2 linked regions of the Halorhodospira halophila SL1 genome follow. The protein of the gene in region 2 interacts with the protein of the main gene of each other region in a pairwise test. Links are inferred from orthologs where the notes say so. Each region holds a gene or a part of one and is shown on either strand. Other genes may lie near its edges.

Region 1 (5,706 bases), 1.8 Mb from region 2 along the record:
CGCTCGGCCAGCCACTCCGGCCCCCGTGCCGTACGGCCGTCGAAGACGGCGCGGGGCACGCTCTTGAGCTCTTCCACTGCTCCCATGTCAGGCAGCCTCCTCGTCCTCGAACAGAGCGTAGCCGGTCCGCTCCAGCTCCTCGGCCAGCTCCTTGCCGCCGGAGCGCACGATGCGCCCGTTGACCATGACGTGCACATGGTCCGGCACGATGTAGCTGAGCAGCCGCTGGTAGTGGGTGATAATCAGAAACGAGCGCTGCGGATCGCGCATGCTGTTCACGCCATCGGCCACGGCACGCAGCGCGTCGATGTCCAGCCCCGAGTCGGTCTCGTCGAGGATGCACAGCCGCGGCTCAAGCATGGCCATGTGGAAGATCTCGTTGCGCTTCTTCTCGCCGCCGGAGAAGCCGGCATTGACCGGCCGGCTGAGCAGCGACTCATCCAGCTTCACCCACTGCGCCCGCTCGCGGGCCATCTTGAGGAAGCTGACCGGGTCGATCTCGCCCTCGCCCCGAGCCTCGCGGGCGGCGTTGACGGCAGCCTTGAGGAAGTAGCTGTTGCTCACCCCGGGGATCTCCACAGGGTACTGGAAGCCGAGGAAGACACCGGCCCGGGCCCGCTCCTCGGGCTCCATCTCGAACAGGTCCTGCCCGTCGAAGGTCACCGAGCCGTCAGTGACCTCGTAGCTCTCGTCGCCGGCGAGGATCTTGGACAGCGTGCTCTTGCCCGAGCCGTTGGGCCCCATGATGGCGTGGACCTCGCCGGGGCCCATCTCGAAATCGATGCCCTTGAGGATCTCGGTCGCCTCGACGCTGGCATGGAGGTTGTTGATCTTCAGCATGGTCTGCCTCTCCTGGGATTCTGTCTTATCCAACGCTATCCTCGAGGGTGACCTCGAGCAGCTTCTGCGCCTCGACGGCGAACTCCATGGGCAGCTTCTGGAAGACCTCCTTGCAGAAGCCGTTGACGATCATGGAGACCGCATCCTCTTCGCTGATCCCGCGCTGCTTGCAGTAGAAGATCTGGTCATCGCCGATCTTGGAGGTGGTCGCCTCGTGCTCGAGCTGCGCCGTGGGGTTCTGGATGTCGATGTACGGGAAGGTGTGGGCACCGCAGTGGGAACTCATCAGCATGGAGTCGCACTGCGAATAGTTGCGGGCGTTGCCCGCCGTGGGCAGCACCTTGACCAGACCACGGTAGCTCTGTTGCCCGTAGTCCGCCGAGATCCCCTTGGAGATGATGTGACTGCGGGTGTTGTTGCCGATGTGGATCATCTTGGTGCCGGTATCGGCCTGCTGCCGGCCCCGGGTCACCGCCACGGAGTAGAACTCACCTATGGAGTCGTCGCCCTTGAGCACGCAGCTCGGGTACTTCCAGGTGATCGCCGAGCCGGTCTCCACCTGGGTCCAGGAGATCTTCGAGCGTTTACCGGCGCACAGGCCGCGCTTGGTGACGAAGTTATAGACGCCACCGACGCCGTTGGCGTCGCCGGGGTACCAGTTCTGCACCGTGGAGTATTTGATCTGCGCATCATCGTGGGCGTAGAGCTCAACTACGGCGGCGTGGAGCTGGTTCTCGTCACGCTGCGGTGCGGTGCACCCCTCCAGGTAGGACACCGAGCTGCCCTTCTCGGCGATGATCAGCGTGCGCTCGAACTGCCCGGTATGCCCGGCGTTGATGCGGAAGTAGGTGGAGAGCTCCATGGGGCACTCCACCCCCTCGGGGATGTAGACGAACGAGCCATCGGAGAACACCGCCGAGTTCAGGGCGGCGAAGAAGTTGTCCTTGCGCGGCACAACGCTGCCGATGTACTGCCGCACCAGCTCCGGATACTCGTGCAGCGCCTCGGAGATCGAGCAGAAGATCACGCCGTGCTTGGCCAGCTCCTCCTTGAAGGTGGTGGCCACGGAGACCGAGTCGAAGACCGCATCCACCGCCACGTTGGGGCGCTCGGTCCCCTCCTCCGCCTCCTGGACACCGGCGAGCATCTTCTGCTCGTGCAGCGGGATGCCGAGCTTTTCATAGGTCTCGAGCAGCTTGGGATCGACCTCATCGAGGCTCTTCGGCCCCTCCTTGGGAGCGGCGTAATAGGAGATGGCCTGGAAGTCGATGGGCGGGAACTGTACGTTCTGCCACTCCGGAACGGCCATCTCCAGCCAGCCGCGGTAGGCCTCGAGCCGCCACTGGAGCATCCACTCCGGCTCGCCCTTCTTCTCGGAGATGAACCGGATGGTCTCCTCGTTGAGCCCCGGTGGTGCAAACTCCTGCTCGATATCGGTGAAGAAGCCGGCCTCGTAACCCCGGCTGGTGAACCGTTCGATGGTCTCGTTGCTGCTCGCCATGTCGCCCAAGCCTCCGGCTGCTCAGTGGCCAATAACCTGTTGACGGGGGTAGATCCCCACCGGCGCGCTGGCCGGTTCGCCCATCTCCGCCAGACTCACCGCCGCCAGGGCCTGACGGACCACAGAGCTGATCCGCGACCAGGCGGCGCTGGCGTTGCAATCCTCAACATGCGTGCAAGTATCGGTCCCGCTCTCGACGCACTCGGTGAAGGCAATGGGTCCCTCAAGGGCCTCGATGACCTCGGCCACCGAGATCTCCTCGGGTGGCCGGGCCAGTCCGTAGCCGCCCTTGGCGCCGCGATAGGAGCACAGCAGTCCGGCGTGCACCAGCTGCTTCATGACCTTGCTCACCATCGGCTGGGGCAGCCCGTGGGCCCCCGCCAGCTGGGCGGCATTGACCCGTTCCCCCGGGCGGCGCGCCATCGCCGAGAGGATGACCACGCCATAGTCAGTCTCGCGGTTGATTCGGAGCATGGTGTCTGATTTCCCTCAATCCGTACCCAGAGGGTACATATTCCAATCGGGGAAGGGAAGACTTTTTAGAACACTTACAGACAGACACCCCCCGGGCTGAAGATCACCACAGCCGTGCCGATCCATGGGAGGATGGAGTCTGTTTCAACCTGTCAGGAGGGCTACTGTTGACCCCTCAGCCGCACAAGCCGCGACTGCGCACCACCTACCGGCTGATCATCGAGGAACGGGACAACGGCTGGGAGGTGGTCTTCTACGACGAGCAGGGCCGTGTCCAGCACATCGGCAACTCGCACAGCGAGATCGCGGCCCTGCGCTCGGCGTACTTCATCGCGCGCTACTACCACTACGAGCACGACGTGCTCATGCGCACCCGCCACGGCGACAAGCAGCTGGATATCGAAACGCTGATGCAGAACCGCCGCCCGAGCTGAGGCCGCGGCCGGTTCAGGACGCGGCAGCCGCGGCGCCGCCTCCGCCCAGGGCGTGCTGCTCGATGCGGCGGATCTCGTCGCGCACCCGGGCCGCCTCCTCGAACTCCAGCTCCCGGGCGTGCTCCTGCATACGCTTCTCTAGCTCGCGGATCCGCCGCACCGCCTCGGCGGGGGACAGCCCGGCGTACTCGCCCGCCTCTTCGGCCACCCGGGCCGCCCGCTGCGGGGCCCCCGGCGCCGGCACACCACCGCGCTCCATGATGTCGGGCACCTCCTTGCGGATCCCCTGCGGGGTGATGCCGTGGGCCTCATTGTGGGCGATCTGCTTGGCCCGCCGCCGCTCCGTCTCGTCGATGGCGCGGCGCATGGAGTCCGTCATCTGATCAGCGTAGAGGATCGCCCGTCCATCGATATTGCGGGCGGCCCGACCGATGGTCTGGATCAGCGAGCGGGTAGAACGCAGAAAGCCCTCCTTATCGGCATCGAGGATAGCCACCAGCGAGACCTCGGGGATGTCCAGCCCCTCGCGCAGGAGGTTGATGCCGACCAGCACATCGAAGTGGCCCAGGCGCAGGTCACGAATGATCTCGGTGCGCTCGACCGTGTCCACGTCGGAGTGGAGGTAGCGGACCCGGACGCCGTTCTCCTCCAGGTATTCGGTCAGGTCCTCGGCCATACGCTTGGTCAGCGTGGTGACCAACACCCGCTCGTCCCGCTCGGCGCGCGCGCGGATCTCGCCGTAGACATCGTCGACCTGGGCAGTAGCCGGACGCACCTCCACCTCCGGGTCCACTAGCCCGGTGGGGCGGACCACCTGCTCCACCACCTGCCCGGCGTGCTCCTCTTCGAAGGGGCCCGGCGTGGCCGAGACGTAGACCGTCTGCGGCGCCAGGCGGCGGAACTCCTCGAACTTCAGCGGCCGGTTGTCCAGCGCCGAGGGCAGCCGGAACCCGTATTCGACCAGGGTCTGCTTGCGCGAGCGGTCGCCCTTGTACATGCCGCCGATCTGCGGAACGGTGACGTGGGACTCATCGATGAACAGCACGGCCTCCGGCGGGATGTAGTCGAACAGAGTCGGCGGCGGCTCTCCCGGCCCGCGGCCGGAGAGATAGCGGGAGTAGTTCTCGATGCCGTTGCAGTAGCCGAGCTCGAGCATCATCTCCATATCGAAGCGGGTCCGCTCTTCCAGCCGCTGCGCCTCCACCAGCTTGTCGGCAGCCCGCAGCTCATCCAGGCGCTCGCGCAGCTCCTCCTTGATCTGCTCCACGGCCTGGTGGATCTGCTCCTTCGGGGTGACGTAGTGGGTCTTGGGGTAGATGGTCACACGCGGCACCCGGCGCAGCACCTCGCCGGTGAGCGGATCGAACCAGCTGATCTCCTCGATCTCGTCGTCGAAGAGCTGCACCCGGACCGCCTCTTCGGGGGACTCGGCGGGGAAGATGTCGATCACCTCGCCCCTGGCGCGGTAGGTGCCCCGGGTCAGCTCGGTGTCGTTGCGGGTGTACTGCAGTTCGGCCAGCCGGCGCAGGATCGCCCGCTGGTCGATCTGCTCACCGCGCACCAGGTGCAGGAGCATCGACATATACGCCTGCGGGTCGCCCAGCCCGTAGATGGAGGAGACCGAGGCGACGATGACCGTATCCTTGTGCTCGAGCACCGCCTTGGTGGCGGACAGGCGCATCTGCTCGATGTGCTCGTTCACCGAGGCGTCCTTCTCAATGAAGGTATCCGAGGAGGGCACGTACGCCTCGGGCTGGTAGTAGTCGTAGTAGGAGACGAAGTACTCGACGCGGTTCTCCGGCAAGAACTCGCGCATCTCGCCGTAGAGCTGCGCGGCCAGGGTCTTGTTCGGCGCCAGCAGGATCGCCGGACGCTGCAGCCGCTCGATCACGTTGGCGACGGTGAAGGTCTTGCCCGAACCGGTCACCCCAAGCAGGGTCTGGTCCGAGAGCCCCGACTCGATCCCGTCGACGAGCTCGTCGATCGCCTGGGGCTGATCCCCAGCGGGCTGGAAACGGGCGTTCAGCTTGAACCGCTCAGTCATTCCCCCCCCGCACACGCCTTCGGCAGGTCGTTCCGCATCACGCTCTGCAAGCTACACCTCTGACTCCGGCGGTCATAAAGTCTGAACCCTGAACACTGAACCCAAAACCCTTATCATACTCCCCGAGCCCAACTTTCAACGCGGAGCCAAACCATGGACCTTCAGCTTGCCGATCGCGTCCAGCGCATCAAGCCATCGCCGACGCTCGCCGTCACCGCCCGCGCCGCGGAGCTGCGCGCCGCCGGCCACGACGTCATCGGCCTCGGCGCCGGCGAGCCGGACTTCGACACCCCGGCACACATCATCGAGGCCGCCGTCCAGGCCGCCCAGCAGGGGCAGACGCGCTACACCGCCGTGGACGGCACCACCGAACTCAAGCAGGCGGTCATCGACAAGCTCCAGCGCGACAACCA
Region 2 (7,993 bases):
TGAACGGCGCCATGTCCGGACGCCCCCAGGGGCCGTAGACGGTGAAGAAGCGCAGACCGGTGACGGGCAGACCGTAGAGGTGGGCGTAGGTGTGCGCCATCAGCTCGTTGGACTTCTTGGTGGCCGCGTAGAGCGACACCGGGTGATCGACGTTGTCGTGGACCGAGAACGGCATACGCGTGTTGGCGCCGTAGACTGAACTCGAAGAGGCGTAGACCAGGTGCCCGGTGTCGTGGTGACGGCACCCCTCCAGGATGTTGCCGAAGCCCACCAGATTGCTGTCGATGTACGCCCGCGGATTCTCCAGGGAATAGCGCACGCCGGCCTGGGCGGCCAGATGGATGACGCGGTCGAAGCGCCCCTCGCGGAAGAGGGCGTCGACGCCGGCGGAATCGGCGAGGTCTACGCGGGCGAAGTAGAAATCCCCCTCGCAGCGGCGCAGCTCGTCCAGGCGCGCCTCCTTGAGGGTTACGTCGTAGTAGTCGTTGAGATTATCGATTCCGACGACTTGATGGCCCGCCTCGATCAGCTGCCGGGCGCAGTGCATGCCGATGAAACCGGCCACGCCGGTGACGAGGATTCGCACGGGTTTCCTTCCTCTCGCGCAGTTACACCGGGGAAAAACGGCCTTTAGGGTACCCGAGGCCCGATTCGCCGTACAGGGCGGACCCGCCTAGCCGCCAGCCGGGCGGGCCACCACCAGACAGGAGGCCCGCCCGGCGTGCTCGGCGAGGGTCTCCCAGGCCTCCAGCTCCAGACCGCCGGCGCGGATCTGCGCCCGGAACGTCTCCTCATAAGTGACCCGCCCGAAGTCGATGCTGGTCATCCGCCTGAGCATCGGCTTGAGGCGCTCCAGCCACGGCGCCCGCCGCCGCTGGATGGTCTGGGTAAAGAGCAGGCACCCTCCCGGGCGCAGGAGCCTGGCGCAGTGGCGCAGGGCCCGCTCCGGTTCGGGCAAGAGCATGAAGCTGGCCGAGAAGTAGACGGCATCGTACGGCCCACCGTCGTGGTCGTAGACCGATTCGTGGTGCAGGGCGACCCGCTCGGCCAGGACCGAGGCCGCAACCCGCTGGCGGGCCCGCTCGATATAGTCCCCATCGATGTCGATGCCGGTTACCCGCTGATCCCGCTCCCGGACCCGCTCAGCGTTGGCCAGCAGGGCCCCCGCCGTCCCCACACCCACATCCAGCACATGCGCCCCCTCGGGCAGCCGCTCGAGCACCTCGGCGTACCAGCGGGCGGTGAGGCGAAGGATCAGGGCGTCGTAAACAGCGCTGCGGATGCCGGGCATGCGGACCTCACGGGTCAGGGGCTGGCTTCCATCGGCGGGCGGCCCGCCGGTTGCCGGGCCACCGCTCGCATCGCGCGGGATCCTACCAGATCCGCCACTCGCCCTGATCGGTGCGCACCAGCTCCAGCTCATCCTTGTGCTCCATGGTGCTGCCGGGCTCCACCTGCCCCGCCTGGCGCAGGGCAAACCCCCACAGCGTGAACACCATCTCCAGGCTGTCCAGCGGGGTATCGCTGCTGAAGGCGCGCTCGCCGAAGGCGCCCGGGTCACGCAGGAGTTCCACCCCCTCCTCGGTGATCGCCACTTCCTTGCGCACGCGGATCAGATAGGAGCCATCATCGCGCTCGTGGGTAGAAACGAGCTCGAAGTCCACTAACTCAAAAACCTTGACGTCCCCGAGGTAGAACTCGGTCTCGTCCTCGAACAGCAGGTCACGGACCTCCGACTCCGTGGGACTGGGCCCGCTGCGCTCGCAGCCAGCGGCCACCAACGCCAGGGCCAGCACCAGGATCAGGGCCGGAGCGGAACGGCGAATGCGCAGCATCAAGCTTCTCCCTCCAGGCTGACGGATACCGCTCTTCGGTACAGTATCGCTCAGGATGGCACCTGCGAGGGGCTGCGCGCACCCGGCGCGACCGGTTCCGCCCCCGGCACGCCCCGGTGGCATACTGATCGGGCCCCGCAGGATCGAGCCCGCCTGCGGCCCGCCTGAGCCACGAGGAGCAAGGATGGAACGCCTGTTACCCGAGGAGCTGATCCGGACCGGTTCACGCATCGCCGAGCGCCTGCGCCAGCGCAGCGTCTGCGTGCCCATTCCGGAACGGGCCATGGCACGAACGGTGACCGGGGCCAACGACCCCAGCCTGCGCCACCTGACGCTGCGCATCAGCGAAGGCGGGCGCATCGTGGTCAGCGGCGAGAAGAAGAAAGGGGTGTGGATCCCCTTCTCGGTGACCTTCATCGCGGTGGCACCGCCGCCCGGTACCGCCGGCCCCTCCGTGGAGCTGCACCTGGAGCGCACCTCCCCCTTCTTCGCCGCCCCCTTCGTCCTGCGGGCGCTGGGACGCATGCCCGAGATGGAGATCATCGGCAACCGGGCCCGGGTGCGCGTCGATCATTGGATCGATCAGCAGGGCTGGGCGGAATCCCTGCCCACCGGGATGTTCAAGCGGGTCCGCGTCACCGAGGTGGACACGGACCCCGGCAATCGGCAGCTGCTGGTGACGCTGGGGCTCGCGGGCGGGTAACACCCGGGGCCGCCGGGGTACGCACTGGCCTATCCGGCGACCGGCCCCGTGCCGAGGGCCTGGCTTAGATACGCGGCGGTGTAAGAGGCCGCACTCTCGGCCACGTGCTCCGGCGGGCCAGCGGCGAGGATCTGCCCGCCGCCGTCGCCGCCCTCCGGCCCCAGATCGATGATCCAGTCCGCGCAGCGCATGATGTCCAGGTCGTGTTCCACCACCACCACGGTGTTGCCGTGGTCGCACAGGCGCTGCAGCACCGCGAGCAGCTGCTCCACGTCGGCAAAGTGCAGCCCGGTGGTGGGCTCATCCAGGATATAGAGGTTGCGCCCGTGCTCGCGCCGCGAGAGCTCCCGGGCCAGCTTGACGCGCTGCGCCTCACCACCGGAGAGGGTCGTCGCACTCTGCCCCAGGCGCAGATAGCCCAGGCCGACCTCGCGCAGGGTCTCGAGCTTGCGGCGGATGGCGGGGACCGCTTCGAAGAATTCGTAGGCCTGGTCCACGGTCATCTCCAGGACCTCGTGGATGGTGTAGCCGCGGTAGCGGATCTCCAGGGTCTCGCGGTTGAAGCGAGTGCCGTGGCAGCTGTCGCAGGCGACGTAGAGATCCGGCAGCAGGTGCATCTCCACGCGGACCACGCCCTCGCCCTGGCACGCCTCGCAGCGCCCACCCTGCACGTTGAAGGAGAAACGCCCCGGCTTGTAGCCCCGGGCGCGCGCCTCGGGCGTGGCGGCGAAGAGTTCGCGCACCGGGCCGAACACCCCGGTGTAGGTCGCCGGATTGGAGCGCGGCGTGCGGCCGATGGGGCTCTGATCGATGTCCACCACCTTCTCGAAGTGCTCGAGACCGTGGACGCGATCGTGCTCCGCGGGGCTGGTCTGGGCGCCATTGAGGTCGCGGGCGGCGCTGCGGTAGAGGGTGTCGTTGATCAGCGTGGACTTACCGGAGCCAGAGACCCCGGTGACACAGGTCATTAAGCCCACGGGGATCTCGGCGGTCACGTCCTGCAGGTTGTGGCCGCGGGCGCCGGTCATCCGCACCCAGCGCTCGTCCTCCGGAGGACGCCGGCGCTGCGGCAGCGCAATGGTGCGCCGGCCGCTGAGGAACGCCCCGGTGACCGAATCCGGGTGCTCGGCCACCGCCTGCGGGGTACCGGCGGCCACCACCGTGCCACCGTGGATCCCGGCGCCCGGCCCCATGTCGATGATGTGGTCGGCGGCGCGCATGGCGTCCGGCTCGTGCTCGACGACGATGACGCTGTTGCCCAGATCCCGCAGCCGACGCAGGGTGTCGAGCAACCGATCGTGGTCCCGGGGGTGCAGCCCGATGGAGGGTTCGTCGAGGACGTAGAGCACCCCCACCAAGCCAGCGCCGATCTGACTGGCCAGGCGGATGCGTTGCGCCTCGCCGCCTGAGAGGGTCTCCGCCGCCCGGTCCAGGGTCAGGTAACCCAGCCCCACATCCTCCAGGAAGCCCAGGCGCTGCCGGATCTCCTCGAGGATCGGCCGGGCGATCTCCCCGCGGGCCCCATCCGGCTCCAGGGCCCGCACCCGCTCCCGGGCGACGTAGATGGGTAGCGCGGCGATATCCGGCAGGGCGACGCCCTCCACCCGCACGTTGCGGGCGCGCTGATTCAGTCGACCGCCCTGGCACTCCGGGCAGGTGCGCTGGGCCATGAAGCGACCCAGCTCGTCGCGGACGGTGGCGGACTCGGCCTCCCGGAAACGCCGCTCCAGGTTGGGGATCACGCCCTCGAAGGGATGAACGCGCTCCGTGTGGCCATTGCGGCCGGGGTAGTGGAAGACGATCTCCTCATCGCCGGAGCCGTAGAGGATGCAGTGTCGCGTGGACTCCGGCAGATCGGCCCACGGGGTCTCCAGACTGAACCCGTAGTGCGCCGCCAGCCCCTGCAGAATGGCGAAGTAGTAGAGGTTGCGCCGGTCCCAGCCACGAATCGCCCCCTCGGCCGGCGTCAGCTGCGGCCGGCTGACTACGCGCTCGGGGTCGAAGAAGTGCTGGGTCCCCAGCCCGTCGCAGGTCGGGCAGGCGCCCTGAGGGTTGTTGAACGAGAACATCCGCGGCTCCAGGGGCTCCACCGCGTGGCCGCACTCCGGGCAGGCGTGCTGCGCGGAGAAGACCAGCGCCTCGCGTTCCGGCTCGTCCATCCAGGCGACCCGCACCACCCCCTCGCCGATGCGCAGGGCGGTCTCGATGGAGTCGGCCAGCCGCCCGGCGAGATCGTCGCGGACCCGAAAGCGGTCGATGACCGCCTCGATATCGTGGGCGCTGTCGCCGTCGAGCTGGGGCAGCGGATCGAGTTCCACCACCTGGCCGTCGATCCGCACCCGGAGATACCCCTGGCTCCGCAGCTGCTCCAGGGTGCGCCGGTGCTCGCCGGGGCTCCCGTCGACCAGCGGGGCGAGCAGCATCATCTTGCTCCCCTCCGGCTCCGCCAGGATGCGATCGACCATCTCCGAGACCGTGCTCGCCTCCAGGGCGACCTGGTGCTCGGGGCAGTACGGGATGCCGGCCCGGGCGAAGAGCAGGCGCAGGTAGTCGTGGATCTCGGTCACGGTGCCCACCGTGGAGCGCGGATTGTGGGACGCCGATTTCTGCTCGACCGAGATCGCCGGCGACAGCCCCTCGATGTGATCCACGTCGGGCTTGTCCATCATCGACAGGAACTGCCGCGCGTAGGCGGACAACGACTCTACGTAGCGCCGCTGCCCCTCCGCATAGAGGGTGTCGAAGGCCAGCGACGACTTCCCCGACCCCGACGGCCCGGTGATCACCACCAGGCAGTTGCGCGGGATGTCGATATCCAGGTTGTCGAGGTTGTGGGTGCGGGCGCCGCGGATGCGGATATGGTCCATGCTGCTCTCGACGCGATGTGGCCGGCGAACCGTTTAAGGTACCGCGCCAGGGACGACATGTCAGGCCGCCGGCGCTGCTGCGGCCGGTTTCGCCGGACCGGCAAAACCTTTACATTGAGGCCAGCTGTGGGGCGGCAGACACGGAGCGTGGCCGCCCCGCTTCGCCGGCCGCGACGCGGCCCCATCCCACTGTTCACTAAAGACTTTTCGGAGGAGCACGGCCATGGCCAGCAGAGGCGTCAACAAGGTCATCCTGATCGGCAACCTGGGGAGGGACCCCGAGGTCCGTTACACCGCGTCGGGCAGCGCGGTGGCCAACGTCGCCCTGGCGACCTCGGACACCTGGCGCGACCGTCAGACCGGTGAACAGCAGGAGCGCACCGAGTGGCATCGCGTGGTCATGTTCAACCGCCTCGGCGAGATCGCCGGCGAGTACCTGCGCAAGGGCAGCAAGGTCTACATTGAAGGCCGCCTGCAGACGCGCAAATGGCAGGACCAGAACGGCCAGGACCGGTACACCACGGAGATCGTCGCCAACGAGATGCAGATGCTCGACAGCCGCGGCGGTGGGGGCGGTGCCGCGCCCATGGGCGGCGGCGGCGACCAGCGCCCGGCTCAGGCCCCGGCCGGCGACGCCGGTGGTGGCAGTGGCGGCGGCGGCATGCAGGAAGCCCCGGCGGATTTCGACGACGATATCCCATTCTGATCGGGACTTTTCAGCGACAGCCGATCGACCCACCCCGAGGCCCGCCCAGTGCGGGCCTCGGAGTTTCGGGTGCTCCCAACCCAGCCCCGCCTCTACAAATCAGGCCGGACTCGGCAGCGCCTCCTGCGCCGGCAAGGCCGTGTGCCGCAGGCGCAGGCTGTTGGTGACCACCAGCAGGCTGGAGAGGCTCATCGCCCCGGCGGCCATCATCGGTGAGAGCAGCACCCCGAAGAAGGGGTACAGGGCACCCGCAGCCACCGGCATCAGGGTCACGTTGTAGACGAAGGCCCAGAACAGGTTTTGCCGGATGGTGCGGAAGGTCTGCCGGGCCAGTCCCAGGCCCCGCGCCACGCTGCGCGGGTCGCCGGCCATGATCACCACGTCGCCGGCCTCGATGGCCACGTCCGTCCCGGTGCCCACGGCCACCCCGACATCGGCCCGGGCCAGCGCCGGGGCGTCGTTGATGCCGTCACCGACGAAGGCCACGTGCCGCCCCTCGGCCTGCAGGTCGCTGATGGCCGTCTCCTTGTCGGCAGGCAGCACCTCGGCGCGGACCTCGCGGATGGCCAACTCGGCGGCGACCGCCTCGGCGGTCGCCCGGTCGTCGCCGGTGAGCATCACCGTCCGCAGACCCATCCCCTGCAGGGCCACCACCGCGTCCTTGGCCCCCTCCTTGATCGGGTCCGCCACGGCCATCAGCCCGGCGATGCGCCCGTCGATGGCCACGTACATCGGCGTCCGGCCGCGCCGGGCCAGGGCATCGGCCTGCTCGGCCTGATCCGGCTCGATGGCTGCCCCCAGGGTCTCCATATAGCGCCGGGCGCCGATGGCCACGTCGGCCCCCGCCACCCGGCCGCGGATGCCGAAGCCGGCAACGGCCTCGACCCCTTCGGCCGCGGGCACCGCCAGCCCGCGCTCCCGCGCGGCCGCCACGACGGCCTCGCCCAGCGGGTGCTCGCTGTGCGCCTCCACCGCCGCGGCTCGAGCCAGGACCTCGTCGTACTGCCAGCCGCCCCGGGGCACTAGCTCCGTCAGCGCCGGGCGCCCCTCGGTCAGGGTGCCGGTCTTGTCCAGCACCACGGTGTCGATGCCGGCCGAGGCCTGGAAGGCCGCCCCGCGACGGAAGAGGATGCCCTGCTCGGCGCCACGCCCGGTGCCCACCATGATGGCCATGGGCGTAGCCAGGCCCATGGCGCAGGGGCACGCGATCAGCAGCACCGCCGCGGCCACGACCAGGGCGTGGTCGATGCCGAACCCGAGCGCGGTCCACAGCACCACCGCGCTGAGGGCCAGGAAGATGGCCCCCCAGACGACGACGCCGGCCACCCGGTCCACCAGGGACTGGATGGGGGGCTTGGAGGCCTGGGCCCCCTCGACCATGCGCACGATCTGGCCAAGGACCGTGTCGCCCCCGACCCGGGTGGCGCGGAAGCTAAAGGCGCCGCTGCCGTTGATGGTGCCGCCGATGACCTCGTCCCCGGCACCCCGGCCCACCGGCACCGGCTCTCCGGTGACCATGGACTCGTCGATGTAGCTCGAGCCCTCGACCACCTCGCCGTCCACCGGCACCCGCTCGCCCGGGCGCACCAGCACCCGCTCCCCGGGCCGGACCTCCTCGACCGCGACCTCGCTGACCACACCGTCGCGCTCGACGCGCGCGGTCGGGACCTGCAGGGCCATCAACCGCTGGATGGCCTGCGAGGCCCGGCCACGGCTCTTGAGCTCGAGATAGCGCCCCACCAGGACCAGGGTGATGATCACGCCGATGGCCTCGAAGTAGACACCGCGGGCCCCTTCGGGGAACAGCCCGGGGGCGATCAGCACGGTGGTGGAGTAGCACCACGCCGCCGAGGTGCCGAGCATGACCAGGGTGTTCATCTCG

Evidence for each region. The genes of interacting proteins can lie anywhere in the genome.
Region 1: the proteins of uvrA (region 2) and uvrB interact in binary tests that used the Escherichia coli proteins (3 or more experiments, as listed by UniProt). The link is inferred for Halorhodospira halophila SL1 from one-to-one orthologs.

The regions. Positions count from the first base shown.
Region 1 is NC_008789.1:607,461-613,166, forward strand. Bases 2,779-5,706 are described here. They hold uvrB (excinuclease ABC subunit UvrB), read right to left. Parts: upstream 5,294-5,706; coding sequence 3,263-5,293; downstream 2,779-3,262. Other genes in these bases: HHAL_RS02745 (SUF system Fe-S cluster assembly regulator), read right to left, coding at 2,779-2,815; HHAL_RS02750 (hypothetical protein), read left to right, coding at 2,983-3,249; HHAL_RS02760 (pyridoxal phosphate-dependent aminotransferase), read left to right, coding at 5,447-5,706. Outside these bases: Fe-S cluster assembly protein SufD, read right to left, coding at 1-86; Fe-S cluster assembly ATPase SufC, read right to left, coding at 88-840; Fe-S cluster assembly protein SufB, read right to left, coding at 866-2,341; more of HHAL_RS02745, read right to left, coding at 2,363-2,778. UniProt on the Escherichia coli protein: The UvrABC repair system catalyzes the recognition and processing of DNA lesions. A damage recognition complex composed of 2 UvrA and 2 UvrB subunits scans DNA for abnormalities.
Region 2 is NC_008789.1:2,391,334-2,399,326, forward strand. The notes cover bases 2,368-5,707. They hold uvrA (excinuclease ABC subunit UvrA), read right to left. Parts: upstream 5,406-5,707; coding sequence 2,568-5,405; downstream 2,368-2,567. Other genes in these bases: HHAL_RS11025 (hypothetical protein), read left to right, coding at 2,368-2,538; ssb (single-stranded DNA-binding protein), read left to right, coding at 5,629-5,707. In the rest of the region: HHAL_RS11010 (NAD-dependent epimerase), read right to left, coding at 1-586; HHAL_RS11015 (class I SAM-dependent methyltransferase), read right to left, coding at 674-1,282; HHAL_RS11020 (hypothetical protein), read right to left, coding at 1,374-1,835; more of HHAL_RS11025, read left to right, coding at 2,020-2,367; more of ssb, read left to right, coding at 5,708-6,111; HHAL_RS11040 (heavy metal translocating P-type ATPase), read right to left, coding at 6,211-7,993. UniProt on the Escherichia coli protein: The UvrABC repair system catalyzes the recognition and processing of DNA lesions. UvrA is an ATPase and a DNA-binding protein. A damage recognition complex composed of 2 UvrA and 2 UvrB subunits scans DNA for abnormalities.